Regions from separate parts of the Nocardia sp. 2TAF39 genome, predicted to be linked through region 2. Evidence: predicted binding sites of a transcription regulator. Region 2 holds the regulator's gene; the other holds the start of a gene.
What was found. The regulator LexA, encoded in region 2, represses DNA repair genes until DNA is damaged. The targets are predictions, from matches to a motif close to CGAACANNTGTTCG.
Positions count from the first base shown of each region.

Region 1 (10,833 bases), on a different contig from region 2:
AAGCACCGATTGGGTCGTGGTCTGCACCGTGGTGCCGGCACATCCCATGACCAACGCCGCCACGAGCGTGGGTGCGATGCCGTGGCTGAGGGTGAACATCGCCGCACCGCAGGTAGTCACCAGCGCCGACCACCACAGCAGCACACGCCGCTCGACCCGGGCGGCCAGAGCCGGGAAAACCAGCCCGGCCAGGATCGACCCGGCCGCCCACAGTGCGGAGTACACACTGATCATCGTGTAGGAGAAGTCGAGCTCGGCGCGCAGCAACGAAAGCGCGGGCCCGAAGGCATACAACCAGAACGTGTACGCACCCAGCACGCTGTAGGACAGCACGGTCATCCGGTCACGAACGAAAGGCTGGGTGTCGGCAGTCACCGTGCGATTGTCCGGTCGTGCTCGTGAACGTTCAACCGATACGTCTTCGCCTGGCAGAGAACCCATGTCGGAATCCTCGCGCAGCATCTTCCCATATGCTTCGACACAATCTACCTCCGCTTTCGACGGGCGCGGCCCGCGTCCGGTGGTTCGGGGCCGCCGCCTGAACTCGGCTGTTGATCTCGATGAAGTGGAGTGTGGGGGTGATCAGCGTGATCACGGAATCGCAGCGAGAGCACGAGGGTCTCCATCATGTAGCCCGACCATCCGGATCAGCCCTCGACCCGACTCGGAGATGGCAGCTATCTCCGCTTTCTCGCCGCGGTCCCGGAACTGGATGGAATTTCGGAGATCACGAAGTTTGTTCCCAACTCAGCCGTAGGGTCATGGGACCTGCCTGTCGAAAAGCTCGTGCAGTAAGGATTCAACATATGCCGCAGCCGCACGGGATTCCGGTAGCGCATCGAGATCCGGGGCTCGTGGCCGGGTTCATTGGCGCTCGACATCGCGGGAGAATCGCCGCAGGCGCGGTTCAGTCGATGGTGGGATCGACTAGGTCGTCCTCGGCGCCGTGACCGGCCAGCTCGGCTTTGACCACACGGTAGGCCGTGGACTGGCCGTAGCCGCGGCGGGCCAGCATGCCGACGAGGCGGCGGATCATCTTGTCGCGGTCCAGGTCTCGGGGCAGAGAGCGTAGTTTGCGGCGAACCAGGTCGGCGGCGCGGGAATCCTCGTCGTCGTCGGTGATGGCGGCCAGGGCGGGCGCGACATCCGACTGCGCGACGCCCTTGCGGCGAAGTTCCATAGCGAGCGCCTTTTTGCCTTTGCCGGCGAAGGTGTGGCGGGAGTGCACCCATTGTTCGGCGAACGCAGCGTCATCGATGAGACCTACTTCGGTGAGGCGATCGAGCGCACGATCACTCACCTCGGGCGGGTACCCCTTGGCGGTCAGGTGCTGGACGAGCTCGGCGCGGCTGCGGGCGCGACCGGCGAGCATGCGAAGGCACGCGTCCTTCGCCTGCTCGACCGTCCCACCACCGGATCCCGGCGCCGGATCCGCCCCTCGGGCGTCGGACCGTTCGGGGCCAGCCGATTGGGAGTCGTTGCGCAACATCGTGTTTCGGCGCTCACGCCGGGACCCGACCGAACGCGCCCGCTGCGGATCGGACGCGCTCGACCGGGTTTCCATGGTGTCCGGCCCAGCCGAACCACCTTCGGCCCTCCGGACTCGTTCAGGTTCCTGTCCACCGGGCCGGGAGTCAGCTGACCGGCCGGAGGCGGACAGGAGTTCGTCCAACCGGCGCCGCATCTCGTGCACCGCGTCGGACCGCGACCCCTCGGGCGCGGCCCGACGCGGTCCGGGCGATCGCCGGCCGCTCATCGGCTCAGAAATCGGCGGGCACCTCAGCGGCGGCCTGCTCCGCGGTCACGTCGGCGCCGATGCCGAGCTTCTCCTTGATCTTCTTCTCGATCTCGTCGCGCACGTCGATGTTCTCCAGCAAGAACTTGCGGGCATTCTCCTTGCCCTGGCCGAGTTGGTCGCCCTCGTAGGTGTACCAGGAGCCGGACTTGCGGATGAAGCCCTGCTCGACACCCATGTCGATGAGCGACCCCTCCTTGGAGATGCCGTGCCCGTAGAGGATGTCGAACTCGGCCTGCTTGAACGGCGGCGAAACCTTGTTCTTCACGACCTTGACGCGGGTGCGGTTGCCGACCGCGTCACTGCCGTCCTTGAGCGTCTCGATGCGGCGCACATCCAGGCGCACCGACGCGTAGAACTTCAACGCCTTACCGCCCGTGGTGGTTTCCGGCGAGCCGAACATCACGCCGATCTTCTCGCGCAACTGGTTGATGAAGATCGCGGTGGTACCGGAGTTGTTCAGCGCACTGGTCATCTTGCGCAGCGCCTGACTCATCAGGCGGGCCTGCAGACCGACGTGGCTGTCGCCCATCTCGCCCTCGATCTCGGCGCGCGGCACCAGCGCGGCCACCGAGTCGATGACGATGATGTCGATGGCGCCGGAGCGGACCAGCATGTCGGCGATCTCCAGAGCCTGCTCACCGGTGTCGGGCTGGGAGACCAGCAGCGCGTCGGTGTCGACGCCGAGCTTGCGGGCGTAATCCGGATCGAGCGCGTGTTCGGCGTCGATGAACGCCGCCACACCGCCCGCGGCCTGCGCGTTGGCCACCGCGTGCAGCGCGACAGTGGTCTTACCCGAGGATTCCGGACCGTAGATCTCGACGATGCGGCCGCGCGGCAGGCCGCCGATGCCCAGTGCTACATCCAGCGCGATGGAGCCGGTGGGGATCACCGAGATGGGCTGGCGGGCCTCCTCGCCGAGGCGCATGACCGCGCCCTTGCCGAAGCTCTTCTCCACCTGGGCCAGCGCGAGCTCGAGCGCCTTGTCGCGGTCGTACGCCTGTGGTGCCATGGTCCTGATCCCCTTTTCGACGGGTAGGTCTTGTTCTGTGGTTGGCGCCTACAGTAGAGGGCGGCACCGACAAGTTCTGCCGTCAAGATTAGGCGAACGGATGTTCGAGTCAAGCGACGCGCCAGCCAACGCGCGAACGGACTTCGCCGTTCCCGGCAAACCTCGCGCGATCACCGCACCAGCGCGATCCGATCGCTATCCAGCAGCGTCTGCGCCTGTTTGAGCACGCGCAGCGAGGGCGTCACCTCGAGGCCGGCGATCCCGTCCAGCGCACCGAGCCGCTCCGTGACATACCGGTAGAGGTGGGCGGTATCGCGGCAGATGATCGACGCCATCAGATTGGTCGGCCCCGTGGTGGCGGCAACGAACACGATCTCGGGATGCGTCGCCATCGCCCGCCCCACCGCGTCCAGATCGGAGGGGCGCACCCGCAGCCACAGCGCCCCGCGCACGCCGTAGCCCATCCGCTCGATCGCGAAGTCGAGGTCGAAGTACAGCACGCCCGCCGCCACCAACTCGGCCATGCGCCGCGCGACTCGCGGTGCCGTCCACCCGGTTTCGGCCGCGAGCTGGGCATATGGCGCACGCCCGTCCCGTCCGAGCAACGCAAGCATCGCCTCGTCCGCCGCGGACAGGTCCACCGGCGCGTCCGGCCCCACACTCGCGGGACGAGACCGGTAGGGCCCCAACTCCTCGAGCTGTTCGGCGGTGAACAGGTGCCGGTAGCGCGGCCACTCCTCGTCGGGCGGGAACCGGTGCATCACCTCGTGCGCGGTCAGCTCGAGCACCTGCGGAGCACGCGGCAGGGTGTGCAGTAGTAGCGCGTCCCGCCTTTCGACCGAGCGCGGCCTGCTGACGCAGGTCACCTCGGAACCGGTGGACAGCAATGTGACCCAGCTCAGATCCGGGAACCTGGCCAGCGACTCGGCCAGGCGCAACGCCTTGTCCGGCGTCGACTTCAGCCGCAGCACCCATCTCGCGTGCCCGAGCGGTACCGCGTTCACCTGTCCCGAAACATGCAGGATCCCGCGCTGTCGCAGCGAGCGATAGCGCCGCGCCACCGTCTGCTCGGATGCCCGGAGAATGCCGCCCAGCTTGGCGAACGGAATCCGGGCATCGTGCACAAGCGCGTGCACGATCTGTTTGTCCAGCACATCCAGTACGGAGGATTCCGTCGGGTCATCGTACGACATAGGAGGAATCTAACGCCGATACCGCTACAGCTAGGGGGATACGTTCGATTGCCGCACGCTTGGCGTCGATATCGTTCGAATCCGTCATGGAGGCCCCTCGTGAGAAAATGGCTCCCCTTGTTCGCCGCGTGCCTCGGCACGCTCATGCTGCTCATCGACGTCACCATCGTGAACGTTGCGCTGCCCGACATCGCCACCGATCTGGATACCGGGCTGTCCGGGTTGCAGTGGGTGGTGGATGGCTATGCCCTCGCGCTGGCCGCGCTGTTGCTGGTGCTCGGGTCACTGGCCGACCGGGTCGGCGCGAAGCGCGCCTATCTGGCCGGACTCGCCGTTTTCGCGGTCGCGTCGCTGGGCTGCGGTGTCGCCGAGTCCGCGGCGAGTCTTGTTGCGGCGCGGGTGCTGCAGGGCGTCGGCGGCGCGGCCATGTTCGCCACCACGCTCTCGCTGCTGCACGCGACCTACACCGGTCGTGACCGCGGCATAGCCTTCGGCACCTGGGGCGCGGTGTCCGGCGCGGCGGCGGGTATCGGGGTGGTGCTGGGCGGCGTACTCACCGAGGCGCTGTCGTGGCGGTGGATCTTCTTCGTCAACTTGCCGATCGCGGTGCTGGCCATCGGGCTGACCGCCACCGTGTTCCCGCCGTCGGAACGCAGGGCGGACCGGTCGGTGGATGTGCTGGGCATGCTGGCCTTCGCCACCGCGGCGACAGCGGTCACCTACGGCGTCATCCGCGGTGGCGAGCACGGGTGGACCGACGCGGCCGCACTGACCGCACTCGCGCTCGGCGCCGTCGCGACGCTGACCTTCGGGTTCGTCGAATCCCGCGGCGCCGCACCGATGTTCCCGCTCGCACTGCTACGCAATCGCGACTTCGGCGCGACACTGTTCGGCGCGTCCGGGCAGACTTTCGCCGCGTTCGCGAGCACTCCCCTGATCTCGCTGTGGCTGCAGCAGCAGCTGCACATGTCGCCGCTGCACGCGGGACTGGCGATGCTGCCGATGGCCGCGACCGCGTTCCTGGTGGCCGGTATGTTCGGACGACTACTGCACGACACCGCGCCGAAGTGGACCATCGGTGCGGGGCTGGTCGTGGTCGGGCTCGGCACCGGACTGCTCACCCTGATCGGCACCGGATCCTCCTGGGTCGCACTGGTTCCCGGATTCGTGGTGATCGGTGTCGGGATCGGTGTGAACGCGCCCGCCCTGGTGTCGGTCGGTATGGCGGCCGTGCCGCCGCGGCAGGGCGGCACCGCCGCGGGCGCGGTGAACACCGCGCGGCAGCTGGGACTTGCGCTCGGCGTCGCGGTGCTCGGCACCGTGTTCCGTGGCGTGGCCACCGCCGACCGGCCGACGACGTTGCCGCACTTCGTCGACGGGCTCGACGCGGCGTTCCGCGTCGCGTCCGCGGTGGGCGTCGTGTTCGGACTGATCGCGTTCGGGCTGTTCCATCGGCAGCGGGCGGAGGTCGAACCGGCCGGAGCCGTGCCGGAAGTCGTCGCCGCCTGACCGTGCCGCGAGGTGGCGACCTCCCGCCCACAGCCGGCCACCCAACTGGCTTGGCCAGCAACCGGATCTGTGCCCGAGTTCAGGAGCCCGAAGCACGGGCCCCGGATAGCAGCGCCCGCCGACGGGACGGCTCGCACACCCCCTTTTATGGGGGTGTGAAACCAGCCCGGACGACACGGAACCGGTAACCCCACCTCAACGGTTTTGGCACCTAACGGCCGAGAAGGACGGCGTCACAAGCTCCCCCACGCAGTTCTCGGACGCGCTGTCAGAACAATTCGTCGAGCAGCCGGTAGTACGCGAGGCGGCGGGGGTCCGGCTCGGTCGAGCCGTAGGCGCCGAAGAACGCCACCACCGCCGCCTCGCCGAAGTCCTCGCGCAGATCGCGCATGGCAATCGCCACATCCCGATACCGATCGGCCACGCCGAGCGCGGCGACATCGAGCAGGATCTCGCCCTCCAGCACATTGGCCGGGGTGAAATCACCGTGCGTCACCACCAGATCCTCGTGGTCCGGACGTTCGGCCAGCAGCCGCGCCAGCAGGTCCGCCGGGCTCGAGCCCCGGTTGTCGTCGCCGAAATCGTCGATATCGACAAGACCTTCGATCACCTGGCGGCGCGCCCGCGCCAAGACGACGTCCAGGCGGCCGTCGAACGGGCACTCATCGATCGGAATGCCGTGCAGCCGCCGCAGGATCGAGCCCATGACGGTGCCGATCGAGGCCGGCTCTTCGGAGTTGTCCCGCGCGGCCAGGCTCGGCGCGCCCGCGTCGGCGAGCACCAGCACGTCGTCCTCGAATGCCGCGACCTCTGGCAAGCGAATCCCGCGGTCCCGCAACCAGTTCAGGCGTTCGTGCTCGGCGACCGCCTTCGGACCGCGCTTCAGCCAGTAGGCGCCGTTGACGAGCACGACGCCACCGCTCATGCCCTCGTGCTCGTCCGACCAGGTGGGCGCCTCGCCGAGTAGCGCGGCGACCGTGGGCGGCAACGGTGTCGGCAGCTCACCGAGCATGTCCAGGGCGGCGCGGGTGGATTCGATCTCCTCGGGGTCGCCTTCGGCGACGCGCAGTTCCATCGCCTCCGCCAGCAGCGTATGCGCTTCGCGCAGCTGGTTCTGTTCGGCCAACGCCTTACCCAGGTGCTGGACGGCGAAGGAGAGCACCTCCGGCGCGGACGCGCGCGCGTGCTCGACGGCGCGGCGATAGAGCCTCTCGGCCGTGACAGCGTCGCCTCGATAGCGGTAGACGTCGCCCAGATTGATCCACACGGTGATTCGACGCTGCTCGGTGTCCACCAGTTCCAGCGCACGATCGAGGTGGTCGAGCGACTCGTCGTAGCGGCCGAGAAGCATCAGCTCGATGCCGGTTTGCCGGAAACCCGCGAAGTCGACGGGATGGGCGTGCACCACCCGGGCGGCCAAGCGCTCCGGATCCAGCGGGATCATCCGACGCCGCTCATCGAACCGGTAGAGCGGCCCGCCCTGATCGACCTGCCCGGTGGCGCTCACCAGCGCGCCCGCGGCACGTCGAACTCCGCGCACAGCGCGCGCCACACGTCCCGCGGATCCACCCCCGCCTCGATGGCGGTGGCTCCGGTGCGTCCCCCGAGCGCGGGGACAACGTGGTCGGTCAGCAGGGCGTCACCTCGCGCCACACCGAACTCGGCGTGCAACAGTTCCTGGAACTCGGTCAACCGCACCGTCCCCAAGATACTCCCGGCACGGGCACACCGCGGAGAGGGCTTCTCGGGCGTTTTGCCGCGGCCGTACGCCACTCGTCAGGTTTGGACGGGGTGGAGGGTTTGGTGGCAGAGGGCCACGGGGTCCTCCAGGGCGGTCGCGGTAGCGGCTGCTTCGGCGGCCGCGGCGGAGTAACGCGGGTCGGTCAGGATTTCATGGACCGCGGCGCGGAGGGCGTCGGGCGACAGCGGACGGACGAGGATCGAACTTCCTTGGCGGGCAGCGCGATTGGCAAGTTCCCACTGGTCGCCGCCGCCGGGAACGGTGACGACCGGGACGCCCGCGGAGAGGGATTTGGCGAGCAAACCGTGGCCGCCGCCTCCGACGACCGCGGAGGCGCGGGTGAGCAGCTCGTCCTGACGACCGAGACCCGCGCTGGCCCACGGAGGCAGATCGGCGGGCGGAGTGTCCAGCATCGAGACCGCCACCCGGACACCGGTTCCGTCGAGGGCCGCCAGCACGGTCTCGACCATGCCAGCGACGCCGGTGTGGGCGGTCGAGGGGGCGACCATCACCAGCGGCCCGTCGCCGGCCGGAAGGTCGAGGATGGCGTCGGTCGGCTCCCACAGCAGCGGACCGACGACGTGCGCGGATTCCGGCCAATCGGGACGCGGCACCTCGAGGGCGGGCAGGGTGGCGATCAGGCGAGCGGCGGGGCCCGGGTCGGCAGCGGGGAGACCGACGCTCTCGCGTGCCTGCTCGCGCTGAAGTCGCCCGTGGCGGATCGCGCGCGAGGTCATGGTTCGCAGCACACCGTCGCGCACACGCCCGCTCAGGCCCGCGCCGGGAGCGAGCCCGCTTCCGATGGGCGGCAGCGCCTTCGACGGCAGATACAGCGGATGCGGTGACAGTTCCACCCATGGCAGACCGAGCCGTTCGGCGGCCATCCCGCCGCCGGCGGTCAGCACGTCGGAGACCACCAACTCGGGCAGCATGGCGCTCAGGTCGGGCAGGATCTCGGTGGAGATGTGCGCGGCCCGCTCGTGGATGCGCTGCCCCGCGTCGCCGTCGTCGTCCATCGGTCGCGGTGCCAGGCCCTTGAGTCTGCGCACGCCGATCCCGGCCCCGAGTGCCGCATCGAACCAGCGCGGGCCGGTGAACAGGACCGGCTCGTCACCGGCCGCCAAGAATCGCAAGCACAACGCGATAGCAGGAAAAGCATGCCCGGGATCGGGCCCCGCGACGACGGCTACTCGCATCCGCCTAGCCTGCCACACCGGCCCGCGGTCGAATGAGGACCTCCAGGGAGCGGCGATGCGCGGCGAACGGTGGCGGCGGCCCGGTCGATGGTGTCCGTGACGTCCACGGCATGCGTGGCGGTGGGACCGAGGACGGCCGCCCCTCGAGCCGACCACGGCTTCTGGTTGGGCGAGCTCGGGGAAGATCCATTCGTTGCCCGCGTCCGAGATAGCGTGCACCGTATTCGATATTGCCGGGATGCGCGACGATCACCGGACCGCGTTGCCGGCCTTCGCGAACATGCTGCACGAGAACCCATCCAGGCACTGCCGACACGGCGACGGGCCGTGCGGCGTCCGGATCGGACGGCACACGGCCCGTAGCGGTGTGGTCGCGCTACAGCTTGCTCACCGTGGAGTTGTCCGAACCCGATACCGCCTTGTACAACAGGTACAACCCGAACACGATCGCGCTGATCACCAGGATCGGGAACAGCCCCTTGATCAACGCACCGATCACGACCAGCGCGATCCAGACGACCGCGACGATACCGATGATCTTCCACAACATGTCGTGCCTCCCAGAAGTATGTGTTGCCTCTTCGAGCATGACACCTGGACGTATACGAATCACCAGGCAAGCCGGGATATCCGGGTGAAGATCAGGGTTCACCCCGACACCTCGTCACCACCGTCTCGGTGAGCCCTCCTACGTAGTGGGCCGGACGACAGCGGTCCGGCTCCGCGTTCGCGACACCATCTCGGTGGTGACCATGGACGTGGTCGTCCTCGCCTTCGTCGCGGCAACGTTCACACGCACCGCTATTGCCTGAGCCTTTCTCGCGGGCAGCGGAGCCGCGGGCGGACTACGACGTGCCGCGATTCTGGTGGAACTGGCTCGGTGTAACGGGCCTGCGTCCGCGACTCGGTGACGGAATCGCTCGCGGGTAGCTATCGCTGAGGAAGGCCGGCGATGCGGATCCGGTGCCGCTCTTGCAGATCCCGGGAGCGACGCAAATAGTCGATGACGGTGCGCAGTTCGGCGGCACTGTAGCGGGCGACCTCGTCCGCGCCTTCCTCGGCGATCGGACCGTAGATCTGCATGACCTTCGCCATCGCCGAGTCGGTGATGCGAATGATGACCTTCCGGCGGTCTCCCGGTTCAGGGTGGCGGACAACATAGTCGAGTTTGGACAGGCGGTCCAGCATCGTGGTGACGCTTCCGCTGGTGAGACCGAGCTCCGCCGCGAGCCCACCCGGTGTGGACTGGCCGTGCCAGAGGATTTCCAGACACCGCAGGTCGGTGCGGTTGACCCCGAGGACGGTCGCGGCGGCCTGATCGACAGCGTCAACGGAGGCCTGGAGCGCCTGCGACTCACGTCCGGCCTGCTCACGCAGCGTTGTCAAATTTTCCCTTGACATTCAAACCTCTTGGTCGTCAAACTAAATGCATCTTGATTATCAAGATACATCAACGTCAAGTGAGAGTTCGAGGAGACACACGATGAAGAAGGCACTCATCATCGGCGGCGGGATCGCCGGGCCGGTGACCGCGATGGCATTGCAGAAGGCGGGTATCGAGCCGATCGTGTGCGAGGCTTATGCCGAAGCGGCAGGCGAGCAGATCGGCGCGTACCTGACGGTAGCGGTGAACGGATTGTCGGCGCTGGCACTGCTGGACGCCCATCATGTGGTGACAGAGATCGGGCATCCGACCGCCACGCTGTCGTTCTCGACCAGCTCGGACAAGCACATCACCGATCTGCCGATCGGCGGCACTCTCCCTGACGGCACAGTCACGCACAGCGTCAAGCGACGCGATCTGTATCGGGCGCTCAATGCTGAGTCGACCCGCCGGGGAGTGCGGTTCGAGTACAACAAGCGCCTGGTGGATGCGCATGCCACGACAGGCGGTGGCGTGCGCGCGACCTTCGCCGACGGCACCACGATCGAGGCCGACGTATTGATCGGCGCCGACGGAATCCATTCCCGCACCAGGGAACTCATCGATCCGGCCGCACCGAAGGCACACTATCTCGGCATCTACGGGTTCGGCGGTTTCACCACCGACAGGGCGCTGCATCGCGAGATCGGCTTGCGCCCCGGGGTGTACAGCATGATTTTCGGCAAGAAGGCATTCTTCGGCTACTTCGTCGCCCCCGACGGCGAGATCTGGTGGTTCGCCAATGTTCCTCGAGCTCAGGCCTTATCGCCCGCAGAGAGCACGGGCACCACGATTACCCAGTGGCGAGAGCAGCTGGTGGAGTCGCTGTCGGTGGACCGCGGCCCGGCGGCCCGCATTGTCTCCGCCACCACGGAGGACGCTTTCGTCCCTGCGTTCAACCAATACGACATGCCGACGGTCGCGCACTGGCACACCGACAACATGGTCATCGTCGGTGATGCCG
Region 1 covers NZ_JBFRFQ010000005.1:121,768-132,600, reverse strand. The annotation lists gene AB4Z47_RS05230 (MFS transporter) at 1-375, opposite strand, end outside; gene recX (recombination regulator RecX) at 908-1,489, opposite strand; gene recA (recombinase RecA) at 1,761-2,807, opposite strand; gene AB4Z47_RS05215 (Lrp/AsnC family transcriptional regulator) at 2,978-4,000, opposite strand; gene AB4Z47_RS05210 (MFS transporter) at 4,100-5,509, shown strand; gene AB4Z47_RS05205 (phosphotransferase) at 5,778-7,016, opposite strand; gene AB4Z47_RS05200 (DUF3046 domain-containing protein) at 7,013-7,207, opposite strand; gene AB4Z47_RS05195 (glycosyltransferase) at 7,286-8,446, opposite strand; gene AB4Z47_RS05190 (hypothetical protein) at 8,823-8,996, opposite strand; gene AB4Z47_RS05185 (MarR family winged helix-turn-helix transcriptional regulator) at 9,377-9,847, opposite strand; gene AB4Z47_RS05180 (FAD-dependent oxidoreductase) at 9,930-10,833, shown strand, end outside.
Region 1: the regulator LexA is predicted to act here: its motif matches at 2,901-2,914, upstream of recA (recombinase RecA).

Region 2 (10,833 bases):
ATGCGCGTGCGTACCCCCGAGGCGGGCAGCCAGTACGACGAGAAGGGCATCGAGCAGAAACAGCCCGGCGAGACCCAGCGCGGGCCCGGCCGCGGGGCCACCGGTGTGTCCGGAGGCCATGTGTCCGGACATCGCGTAGAGCATCGCCGCCGCGGCCGCGATGTGGTATCCGAGCGGGACCAGCCGGTCGATCGGAAGCGGCCGAGCCCGCGTGGAACCTGCCAGGAATCGCGTCACCAGCAGTCCGGCGAAGACGACGGTCATCGCCGTCAGCACACCGCGCAGGGCGTGCGGGCTCACGCCCGAGGGGAACAGCAGCATGCCGAGCATGACCAGACACATCAACAGATGCGCGGCGTCGGACTCGGGGTGGTCGATGATCATCGAAGCATCCTGCGGCCGAGGCGGTTCGGCGGCGGTGGGACCGGCGGCCCGGCCCGGCGGTGCCGCAGGCACCACCAACCGCGCCAACACAATCGCCGCCGCGATCAGGAACGCAGCGACCGCCAGCCACCGCAACACGGCGTACTCCTGCATGAACTGCGCCACACCCCACCACCTCCCGTCACGGCGACCATGGTCGCCGCCCTCCCATGCTCGCATCCCCCCGATGACAAGGGTGTCCTTTTCGGCACTGGCGAGGCATAGGAGGCAGCGCGGCAACACAATTCGGCCGCCGCGCACATAGCGCAGCGGAAGAGGCGCTGGCTAGCGGGGAGAGCCTCGTGCCGCCGCGCAGGCGCGGGCCCATGACGCGTTCACAAGCGTCGCGGCGCACTTACATCGCCGAGGCCACCACGCGCGGCTACGGCTGCGTGAGCCTGGCGTCACCGACTTCTTCCTACCCGCCCGGCGGCCTTACGCGGCATACGGCTTCGACTACTGCGCACCGTTCGGCGACTACCGCACGGACCCCGCACAGCCTATTCACGACGCGGACGTTGCGAGATGCCCACGCGGCCGACCGGTCTCAGCCGAGCGCACAGGTGAATCCGTCGACGAGTTCGACGAGCTGGTCGTCCGTCATGACGAACGCCGGGGAGATCTGCATGGCACCCTGGCCTGCGGCGCGGCTGGAGATCCCATGGGCGCGCAGGGTTTTGACCAGCGGAAGAGCTCCGGCCGGGTCGGCCAGCTGGATCGCCGCCACGGCGCCTAGCCCACTGCGCACCTCAGCAACCCTGGGATGGTCGGCCAGCGCCGAAAGCTGATCGTGCAGGCTGGATTCCAGGCGAAGGGCGGCGTCGAGCAGGCCCTCGCGCTCGATGATGTCGAGGTTCGCCAGCGCGGCCGCGGCGGCACCCGCGTGACCGCCGTAGGTGTAGCCGTGCCGCCACCAGACGCCGCCCGCGAAGAACGGCTCCGCGATGTGCGGGGCGACGAAGACCGCGCCCATCGGAAGGTATCCAGAGGTCAGGCCCTTCGCAGTGGTCATAAGGTCGGGTTCGAGGCCGAATCGGGACGAAGCGAACCAGGCCCCGCCGATCCGGCCGAAGCCGGTCACGACCTCGTCGGCGACAAAGAGGATCTCGTGGTCGCGGCAGACGCGGCGAACCTCGGCGAGGTAACCCTCCGGCGGCAGATAGACGCCGCCCGCGCCGATGATGGGTTCGCAGAAGAACGCGGCGATACGCTCGGCGCCGATCTCCTCGATCAGGGCCAGCAGCGCCTTCGCGTCGTCCCACTCGACGGTGCGCGCATCGGGCATCAGCTGGCCGTAGCCTTCCCGGTTCCCGGGGATACCCGCCAGCGCGGTGCCCGCGACGTGCATGCCGTGATAGGCCATCCGCCGCCCGACGACGACGGTCTTGCGTGGACGCCCGAGTTCGTGCCAATAGCGCCGGGCGAGCTTGGCCGCGGTGTCGACGGAATCGGAGCCGCCGGAGGTGAAGAAGATCTTGCTACCCGGCACCGGAGCCAGCGTCGAGAGCCGCTCGGCCAGCTCCTGGGTGGCCGGTTCGGTGAAGTCGCCGAAATTCGAGTAGTGCGCGATCGTGCGCAGCTGCGCGGCCACCGCGTCGGCGATCTCACCGCGGCCGTGCCCGATGTTGGTGAACCATAACCCTGCGGTCGCGTCCAGGTAGCGGTTGCCCGCCTGGTCGAAGATGTAGGCACCCTCGCCACGGGTGACCACGAACGCGCCGTCCCGTTCGACGGCACCCATGTCGGCAAATCCATGCCATAGCGAGCTCATGTCATCCACGTTTACCCGAAATCGGGCGCCGACTCGCGAGCGTCCGAGCCGCGGAAGACCGCTACGGCATCACGACCAGCGTAAACGCCGCCACCCACGATGCCCTATGGTCACCGTCACACCGCCGGGAGTAGAGGGTGAGAGACATCCCATCTGTCGACTACTCCCTACACACGCGACAGGGACGGTAGCGCAGCAACCGCCGAGCACCGCCGCCCGCACCGCTGTTGTCGGTGCGTCACCGGAGCGGGCCGTCGACGACGGCGGCGACCGCGGCAACCACTGCCCAGCCTCCTCGCGGAAATATCCGGTGGCGGGTTTCGCTAGGCTTGTCGATGCAATGACCAGGACAGCTGCCACCGATCCCCGCGACCTCCGCACCCGCCTGGCGAATCTCTCCCTCCGCGACGAGCATCGGCTGCGGCGCCGGCTGGACCGGGCGCGCGATGGCGACCTCGGCGAGGTCGAAGCCGAGATCGCGGCGGCCGAACTCCGTGTCGAGGCCCGCCGCGCCGCGGTGCCGGAGATCCGCTACCCGCCGCAGCTGCCGGTCACCGCCCGCCGCGAGGACATCGCCGCGGCCATCGCCGCGCACCAGGTCGTGATCGTCGCGGGCGAGACCGGTTCGGGCAAGACCACCCAGATTCCCAAGATCTGTCTCGAGCTCGGCCGCGGCGTCCGCGGCACCATCGGGCACACCCAACCGCGCAGGCTGGCCGCACGCACCGTCGCCGAGCGCATCGCGGAGGAACTCGACACCGAGCTGGGCGACGTCGTCGGCTATACGGTGCGCTTCACCGACCATGCCTCCGAGCAGACGCTGGTCAAGTTGATGACCGACGGCATCCTGCTAGCCGAGATCCAACGCGACCGGCTGCTGCGCCGCTACGACACGATCATCATCGACGAGGCGCACGAACGCAGCCTCAATATCGACTTCCTGCTCGGCTACCTCCAGCAACTGCTGCCACGGCGTCCCGATCTCAAGGTGATCATCACCTCGGCGACCATCGACCCGGAACTGTTCGCCAGGCACTTCGCCGACGACAACGGAACTCCCGCACCGATTGTCGAGGTCTCCGGCCGCTCCTACCCGGTGGAGATCCGGTATCGGCCGCTCGCGCTGGAACTCCCGGTCGCCGACGACGAAGAGGACGAGAACACCCGCATCGTCGACCGGGACCCGGTGGACGCGATCGGCGACGCGGTCACAGAGCTGTTCGCCGCGGGCGACGGTGACGTGCTGGTGTTCCTGTCCGGCGAACGCGAGATCCGGGACACCGCCGACGCACTGCGCGATCTGAAGCTGCCGCGCACCGAGATCCTGCCGCTGTACGCGCGGCTGTCCGCGGCCGAGCAGCACCGAGTGTTCGCTCCGCACAGCGGTCGGCGGGTGGTGCTGGCAACCAACGTCGCGGAGACCTCGCTGACGGTTCCGGGAATCCGGTATGTCGTCGACCCGGGGACCGCACGGATCTCGCGGTACTCGATGCGGACCAAGGTGCAGCGGCTGCCGATCGAACCGGTGTCGCAGGCGTCGGCCCGGCAGCGATCCGGGCGCTGCGGACGGGTCGCCGACGGCATCTGTATCCGGCTGTACTCCGAAGACGACTTCGAATCCCGGCCCTCCTTCACCGAACCCGAGATCCTGCGCACCAACCTGGCCGCGGTCATCCTGCAGATGACCGCTCTCGGGCTCGGCGACGTCGACGACTTCCCGTTCGTCGAGGCGCCGGACCGCCGCGCCATACGCGACGGCGTCGCCCTGCTCGAGGAGCTCGGGGCACTCGCGCGGCGCATCGGCAAGCCAGGGCCTCGGTCGGATACCACGCCGGCACAAGAGGACACGCGACGGCGTGGCGCCGTCGACATGACAAGTCGTCCGAGGGCGAGTACCCGCGACGACGACGCCCTGTCGCTCACGCCGATCGGTCGCGAGATGGCCCAGCTTCCTGTCGATCCCAGGATGGCGCGGATGCTGGTAGAGGCGCAGCGCAACGGCTGTCTGGCCGAAGTGCTGGTCATCGTCGCGGCACTGTCGATCCAGGATGTGCGGGAGCGGCCCGCCGAGCATCAGCAGGCCGCCGACAGCAAACACGCGCGGTTCGCCGTCGATGGCTCGGACTTCCTGGCCTATCTGCGACTGTGGGAGTACCTCGGTGGGCAGCGCAAGTCGCTGTCCTCCAATCAGTTCCGGCGTATGTGCCGTGAGGAGTTCCTGCACTACCTGCGGATCAGAGAGTGGCAGGATCTGCACGGGCAGCTGCGTACGATCACCAGGGGCCTGGGCTGGTCGGCGCACGCGGACAGTGTCGCCGGATCAGGGTCGCCGGATGGCAAGGCCGACAATGGATCACGTGGCTCCGAACGCTCGGCCACACAATCCGGAGGACGGCCACGATCGGGCTCCCGGCGCAGACGATCCGGCGCGTCAGCGGCAGCGGACCGTGTGATTGTCGAGAATGACAGCGCCCCTTGGGATTCCACCGCGATCCATCAGGCGTTGCTGGCGGGCATGCTGTCGCACATCGGGGTGCGTGAAGCGGAATCGCGCGAGTTCCTCGGCGCACGCAACGCCAAGTTCGTGATCTTCCCCGGCTCGTCGCTGGCGAAGAAGCCGCCGCGCTGGGTGATGGCCGCCGAGCTGGTCGAGACCTCGCGGCTCTGGGGCCGGATGGCCGCGAAGATCGAGCCGGACTGGGCCGAGCGGCTCGCAGGCGATCTGGTCAAACGCACCTACTCCGAGCCGCACTGGTCGGCCAAGCGGGGCGCCGCACGCGCCTATGAGCGCGTCACCCTCTACGGCATCCCACTGGTGACCGGAAGACCCGTCGACTACGGCCGGATCGATCCAGAGCTTTCGCGCGAGCTGTTCATCAGACATGCGCTGGTACAGGGCGAATGGCAGACCAGGCACGTGTTCTTTCACCGCAATCGCGAATTGCTCGACGACGTCGCCGATCTTGAGCACCGCGCGCGCCGCCGCGACATCCTGGTCGATGACGAGGTGCTGTTCGAGTTCTACGACAAACGCCTGCCCGCCGACGTCGTCTCGGTGCGTCACTTCGACAACTGGTGGCGCACTGCGCAACGCAAAGCCCCTGCGCTACTGGACTTCTCGACTGCCACCGTGGTCAACGAGGGCGCCGCCGCGCTCGACCCGTCCGGCTTTCCCGATTCCTGGCGTCAAGGCGAGCTCAGCTTTCCGCTCACATACCAATTCGAGCCGGGCACCGAGGAAGACGGCGTCACCGTGCGTATCCCGGTCGAACAGCTCGCCCACGTCCGCGCCGTCGGCTTCGACTGGCTGGTGCCCGGCATGCGCGACGAACTGGCCGCCGCGCTGATCAAGTCACTGCCGAAGGCGTTGCGCCGCAGTGTGGTTCCCGCAGCGGATTTCGCCGCGGCGGCGCTGGCCGCACTGACCCCGCGCGCGGAGCCGCTGCGCACCGGGCTGGCGCGCGAGTTGTCCCGGCTTGGTTCGGTTCCGATCGCACCCTCCGACTTCGATCCGTCCGCGCTGCCCGACCACCTACGCATGACCTTCGCCGCCATCGGTGGCGACGGCACTGCGCTCGCCCGTGGGAAAAGCCTCACAGATCTGAAAACGCAGCTGGCCGAACAGGTTTCCGCCTCGGTCGCCCGCGCCGCCGCGGGCGTGGAACGCCCGCCCGCCACGGTGTGGACCTCCGAGTCACTCGGGATCGTCGCGCCGACGGTGCGCCGCCAAGTGGCCGGACAGACCGTGACCGGATATCCCGCGCTGGTCGCCGAGGGCGACGGTGTGGCGGTCCGCGTGCTCAGCTCCCCAGCCGAGCAGGCCGCCGCGATGCGGCTGGGCACCCGGGCGCTGGTGCTGCACGCGCTGCCTACCTCGGTCCGGTCCGTCACCGCAGGGCTGTCGCCCACGGATCGCCTTGCGTTGAGCCAGAATCCGTATGGCTCGCTGGAGGCGCTGATCGAAGACTGCCGCGCGGCGGCTGTCGATGAACTCATCGCCGCCGCGGGCGGTCCGATGCACACACCGGAGAACTTCGACGCGCTCGTCGCCCGAATCCGTCCCGAACTCGCCGCCGCCGTCACCCGTCTCGTACGCCTGGTCGTGCCGGTTCTCGCGGGGGCCCACCAGGTTTCGGTCGCGCTCGCGGAAAGGAGCGAACGCGACATCGCCGACGACGTTCGCGACCAGCTCGACAACCTGGTGTTCCGCGGCTTCGTCTCCGAGTGGGGTGCCTCCCGGCTGCGCGAGCTGCCCCGCTATCTGCGGGCGGCGGTGATGCGTCTGGAAGCGTTGCCGGGCTCGGCGGTTCGCGATCGTCAGGGCATGGTCGAACTCGATCGGGTACTGGCCACCTACGACCGCCTGGTCGGGGCCCTGCCGGAGCATCGCAGGCATGCGCCCGCGGCGGCCGAGATCTGGTGGATGATCGAGGAATTCCGGGTCAGCCTGTTCGCCCAGAAGCTCGGCACGCCGTTCCCGGTGTCCGCCAAGCGGATCGAGAAGGCGATCGCCGCGGCCCGACGCTAGTCAGTCGGCGGTCGACAACGCCTCGGCGCGCGCCTGCCGCATCTCCCGGATCTCGCGTTCGAAATCGTCGGCGGAGGTGAATGATCGGTAGACCGAGGCGAACCGAAGATAGGCGACCTCATCGAGGTCGCGCAGCGGCCCCAGGATGGCCAGGCCGACCTCGTGGCTGGGCACCTCCGGGGAACCCTTGGCGCGCACCGCGTCCTCGACCTGCTGCGCGAGCAGGTTCAGCGCGTCGTCGTCGACTTCGCGGCCTTGGCAGGCGCGCCGCACGCCGCGAATGACCTTCTCGCGGCTGAACGGCTCGGTGACTCCGCTGCGCTTGACTACGGACAGGATGGCGGTCTCTACCGTGGTGAACCGCCGCCCACACTGCGGGCAGGCGCGACGGCGGCGAATGGCCGCGCCCTCGTCGGCCTCGCGCGAGTCCACCACCCGGGAGTCGGGGTGTCGGCAGTACGGGCAATGCATCCGAGAAATCCTTCGTCGATGCGTGTGCTCGCGTCCGGACCGGCCGCCGATCGTAACGATCGGTCCGGCGAGCACATGTACAGAGGTCTATACCCCGGCACCAGGTATTCCCCACTCGAATCTGGAAAAACCTGCATAACAGTTCGAGGATACCCGTCCGACTAGCCGAGTCGTCGCACACACCCACGGCTACCGGCGCGCCACCTCGATCATTCGACGATCTGCCAGTGCGCGGTCAGATCCGCGAGGAGGTCCGGCAGCCGCGGAACGAGGTGGCCGCGGGCCAGTTCGGTCCAGAACGGCTCGCCGAGGACGGCGTCGGCCAGGACCGGGTCGGTCTCCGGATCGATGTGACGTGGCACCAGGTCACCGGTGATGTATGTCCACCTCGTGTCTCGGTCGGCCCAGTCGAAGTCGGGCAGCGGGACACGCAGCGCGAGACTACGGCCCGCGACGTCGGCGCGGACCGTGGCCGGGGCGAAGACGCCGGGCGCACGGACCCTGGGACGGCGGGCTTGCCCGCGACCGTGCTCCCAGACATCGCTCGAGCAGTGTTGCCCAGATCACATTTCCAGCAGATTTTCGATCAACAATTCCGGCCACAATAGGTGGCCGATCCCACCGGTCAGCGCGGCGGTGGCGAGCCCGCGCCACCTCGGCCGTCGACCACGGCGGGCACCGACCCGCCGGACTCGCCGCCCCAGTCTCCCGCCCGCACGTGCGCCAACGCGATCAGTCCCGCCACCATGAGGGCGGTCAGCAGCGCGGTCACGGCAAGCACGGCGAACCCGACCTGCGCCCGCTCTACCCGCTCCATCGGGTGCGAGCCACGCATCCGCCGGAGCGCGGAATTCCGTGCGCTACGGCCATATACGAGCGCAGCGCCGCCAGGGCGAGCGTCGCGGGGGCACCGATCGACCGCGGAGCGATGCGCGGGCACCAACGCCCTGGCGCGCGCGCCGCCGCGCCGCGTGCGAGGACCCGTGTCGCCACCGAGATCGATCGCCGCCGCAGCGGCGGCGCGGTGATCGAACTCCACACCTGTCACATCGATCGATGTGGTGATGTCGCTGATCGCAGTACTCATCGGACAAACCTCCGTGGTGGGTGCTCCGTCGCCGTTCGAGCCGGTGTCCATATTCGAACACATGTTCCCAACGCATTCGATCAGATGTTCGAAGAATCTGTGTTCGATTTCTACCACGACGGAGTGGCAAAGTCAGCAGAAACGCCCGACATGCGTCGAACAGATGTTTGATACATCGACGCGACCGGACTAGATTCGAACTACCAAATGCATGACAGGCCATGACGACAGACGCCCAGCGGGGATCGGCCGGGCACAGCAGGAAAGGGCGGTTGCGGTGAGGCACACAGACGACACGGGTGACGAGACCGAAAGCGGCGCCGACGCGGCGAGTACCGGGGCGGATCTCACCGTGCGTCAGCGCAAAGTGCTGGAGGTGATCCGCACCTCGGTGAGCGAACGCGGCTACCCGCCGAGCATCCGGGAGATCGGTGACGCGGTCGGGCTGACGTCGACCTCCTCGGTCGCCCATCAGTTGCGCGCTCTGGAGCGCAAGGGCTACCTTCGCCGCGATCCGAATCGTCCACGCGCGGTGGACGTCAGAGGCCTGGACGAGGTGGTGCGTTCGGTGACCAGTCTGCCGGTCGCCGCGGTGGACGGCTCCGATGCCGCCGTCGACACCGACCGCCCGGTGCCCACCTTCGTGCCGGTGCTCGGGCGCATTGCCGCCGGTGGTCCGATTCTGGCGGAGCAGGCCGTCGAAGACGTCTTCCCGCTCCCCCGCGAGCTGGTCGGCGAGGGTTCGCTGTTCCTGCTGAAGGTTGTCGGCCAGTCCATGATCGACGCGGCGATCTGCGACGGCGACTGGGTGGTCGTCCGGCAGCAGAACGTCGCCGACAACGGCGACATCGTCGCCGCGATGATCGACGGCGAGGCCACGGTGAAGACGTTCAAGCGCACCGGCAAGGACGTGTGGCTGATGCCGCACAATCCGGTGTTCGAACCGATCCCCGGCAACGACGCCCAGATCCTCGGCAAGGTCGTCACGGTCATCCGCAAGATCTGACGACGGAAGGGACGGCAACCCGCGTCGGCCGCGCGGACATGTACCGCAACACACAACCGAGTTCGCCCCCACGTTCACAGCTGATTGACAGCAAGCGCGCAGGGAATCCACCAGGCCACTTGCGAGACTTCCGCAGTGACAGCGATCAGCGCCGACGCGGCCCTGCCCGATGCAACCACGACTCTCGATCCCGATCCACTCGGGCTACCGCCTGCTCGTCGGTGGGAGCGAGCGATTCTGGCGGTGCTGCTGACCGGGACGGCCGTCGCGTATCTGTGGCACATCACGGTCAACGGCATGGCCAACGGTTTCTACGCCGCGGCGGCCTGGTCCGGTGCGCGGGACTGGAAGGCACTACTGTTCGGCTCGCTGGATCCGGGCAACTTCATCACCGTCGACAAACCGCCGGTCTCGCAGTGGGTGATGGGACTGTCGGGACAGCTGTTCGGATTCAGCAGCGCGAGCATGCTGGTGCCGCAGGCGTTGATGGCCGTCGCGGCCGTGGCACTGCTGTACGCGACAATCGCCACGGCGACCAGCAGCCGGGGCGCGGGCCTGCTGGCCGGGGCGGTGCTGGCAGTGACACCGGTGGTGGCGTTGATGTTCCGGTTCAACAACCCGGACGCGGTGATGGTGCTGCTGATGACCTCGGGCGCGTACTGCACGATCAGGTCATTGCGGCGGGCGAGCGCGCGCTGGCTGATGCTGGCCGGTGTCGCGCTCGGATTCGCGTTCCTGGCGAAGATGCTCGAAGGGCTCATGGTGTTGCCCGCGCTGGCGCTCACCTACCTGATCGTGGCGCCGACCTCGGTGCGAAAACGACTGCTGCACTTGCTCGCCGCCGCGGCGGCGTTGGTCGTTTCATCCGGCTGGTACGTGCTGCTGACGATCCTGTGGCCCGCATCGTCGCGGCCGTATCTGGCCGGGTCGACGAACAACACGTTCATGGATCTGGTGCTGGGCTACAACGGATTCGCCCGCTTCCTCGGCCACAACCACCGCGGCGGCAACCGATTCGCACTACCGCCCGGGTACGAGATGCCAGGCGACTTGGGGCAGGGCCGTGGTGGGTTCGGCGGATTCGGCGGCGGGTCGGGTCCGACCCGGCTGTTCACCGGCGAGATCGGGTTCGAGATCTCCTGGCTGCTTCCCGCCGCCCTGCTCGCCTTCGTACTGGTCCTCGCATCGCGCGGGCGTGCTCCGCGCACCGACCTCCTGCGCGGGGCCGCGCTGGTCTTCGGACTGTGGCTGATCATCGACGGCATCGCATTCACCACGATGCGCGGCGGCATGCACGCTTACTACACGTTGGCCATCGGTCCCGCCGTGGCCGGGATGTTCGCGATCGGCGTCGCCGAGATGTGGCGTCGGCGCGATGAGAAATTCGGCCGAATCGGTGCTGCCGCATTGGTGCTCACCTCGGGACTGTGGGCGTTCGTGCTGCTGAGCCGCAACGCCGAATGGCTGCCGTGGTTGCGCTGGGCGCTTGCGGTGGTCTCTGTGGCGGTGGCGCTGGGCCTGATCGCCGCCGCGTTCCCGGCCGTATC
Region 2 covers NZ_JBFRFQ010000002.1:8,100-18,932, reverse strand. The annotation lists gene AB4Z47_RS01555 (DUF5134 domain-containing protein) at 1-549, opposite strand, end outside; gene AB4Z47_RS01550 (aminotransferase family protein) at 971-2,194, opposite strand; gene hrpA (ATP-dependent RNA helicase HrpA) at 2,535-6,722, shown strand; gene nrdR (transcriptional regulator NrdR) at 6,723-7,193, opposite strand; gene AB4Z47_RS01535 (hypothetical protein) at 7,403-7,555, opposite strand; gene AB4Z47_RS01530 (hypothetical protein) at 7,819-8,280, opposite strand; gene lexA (transcriptional repressor LexA) at 8,558-9,286, shown strand; gene AB4Z47_RS01520 (ArnT family glycosyltransferase) at 9,422-10,833, shown strand, end outside.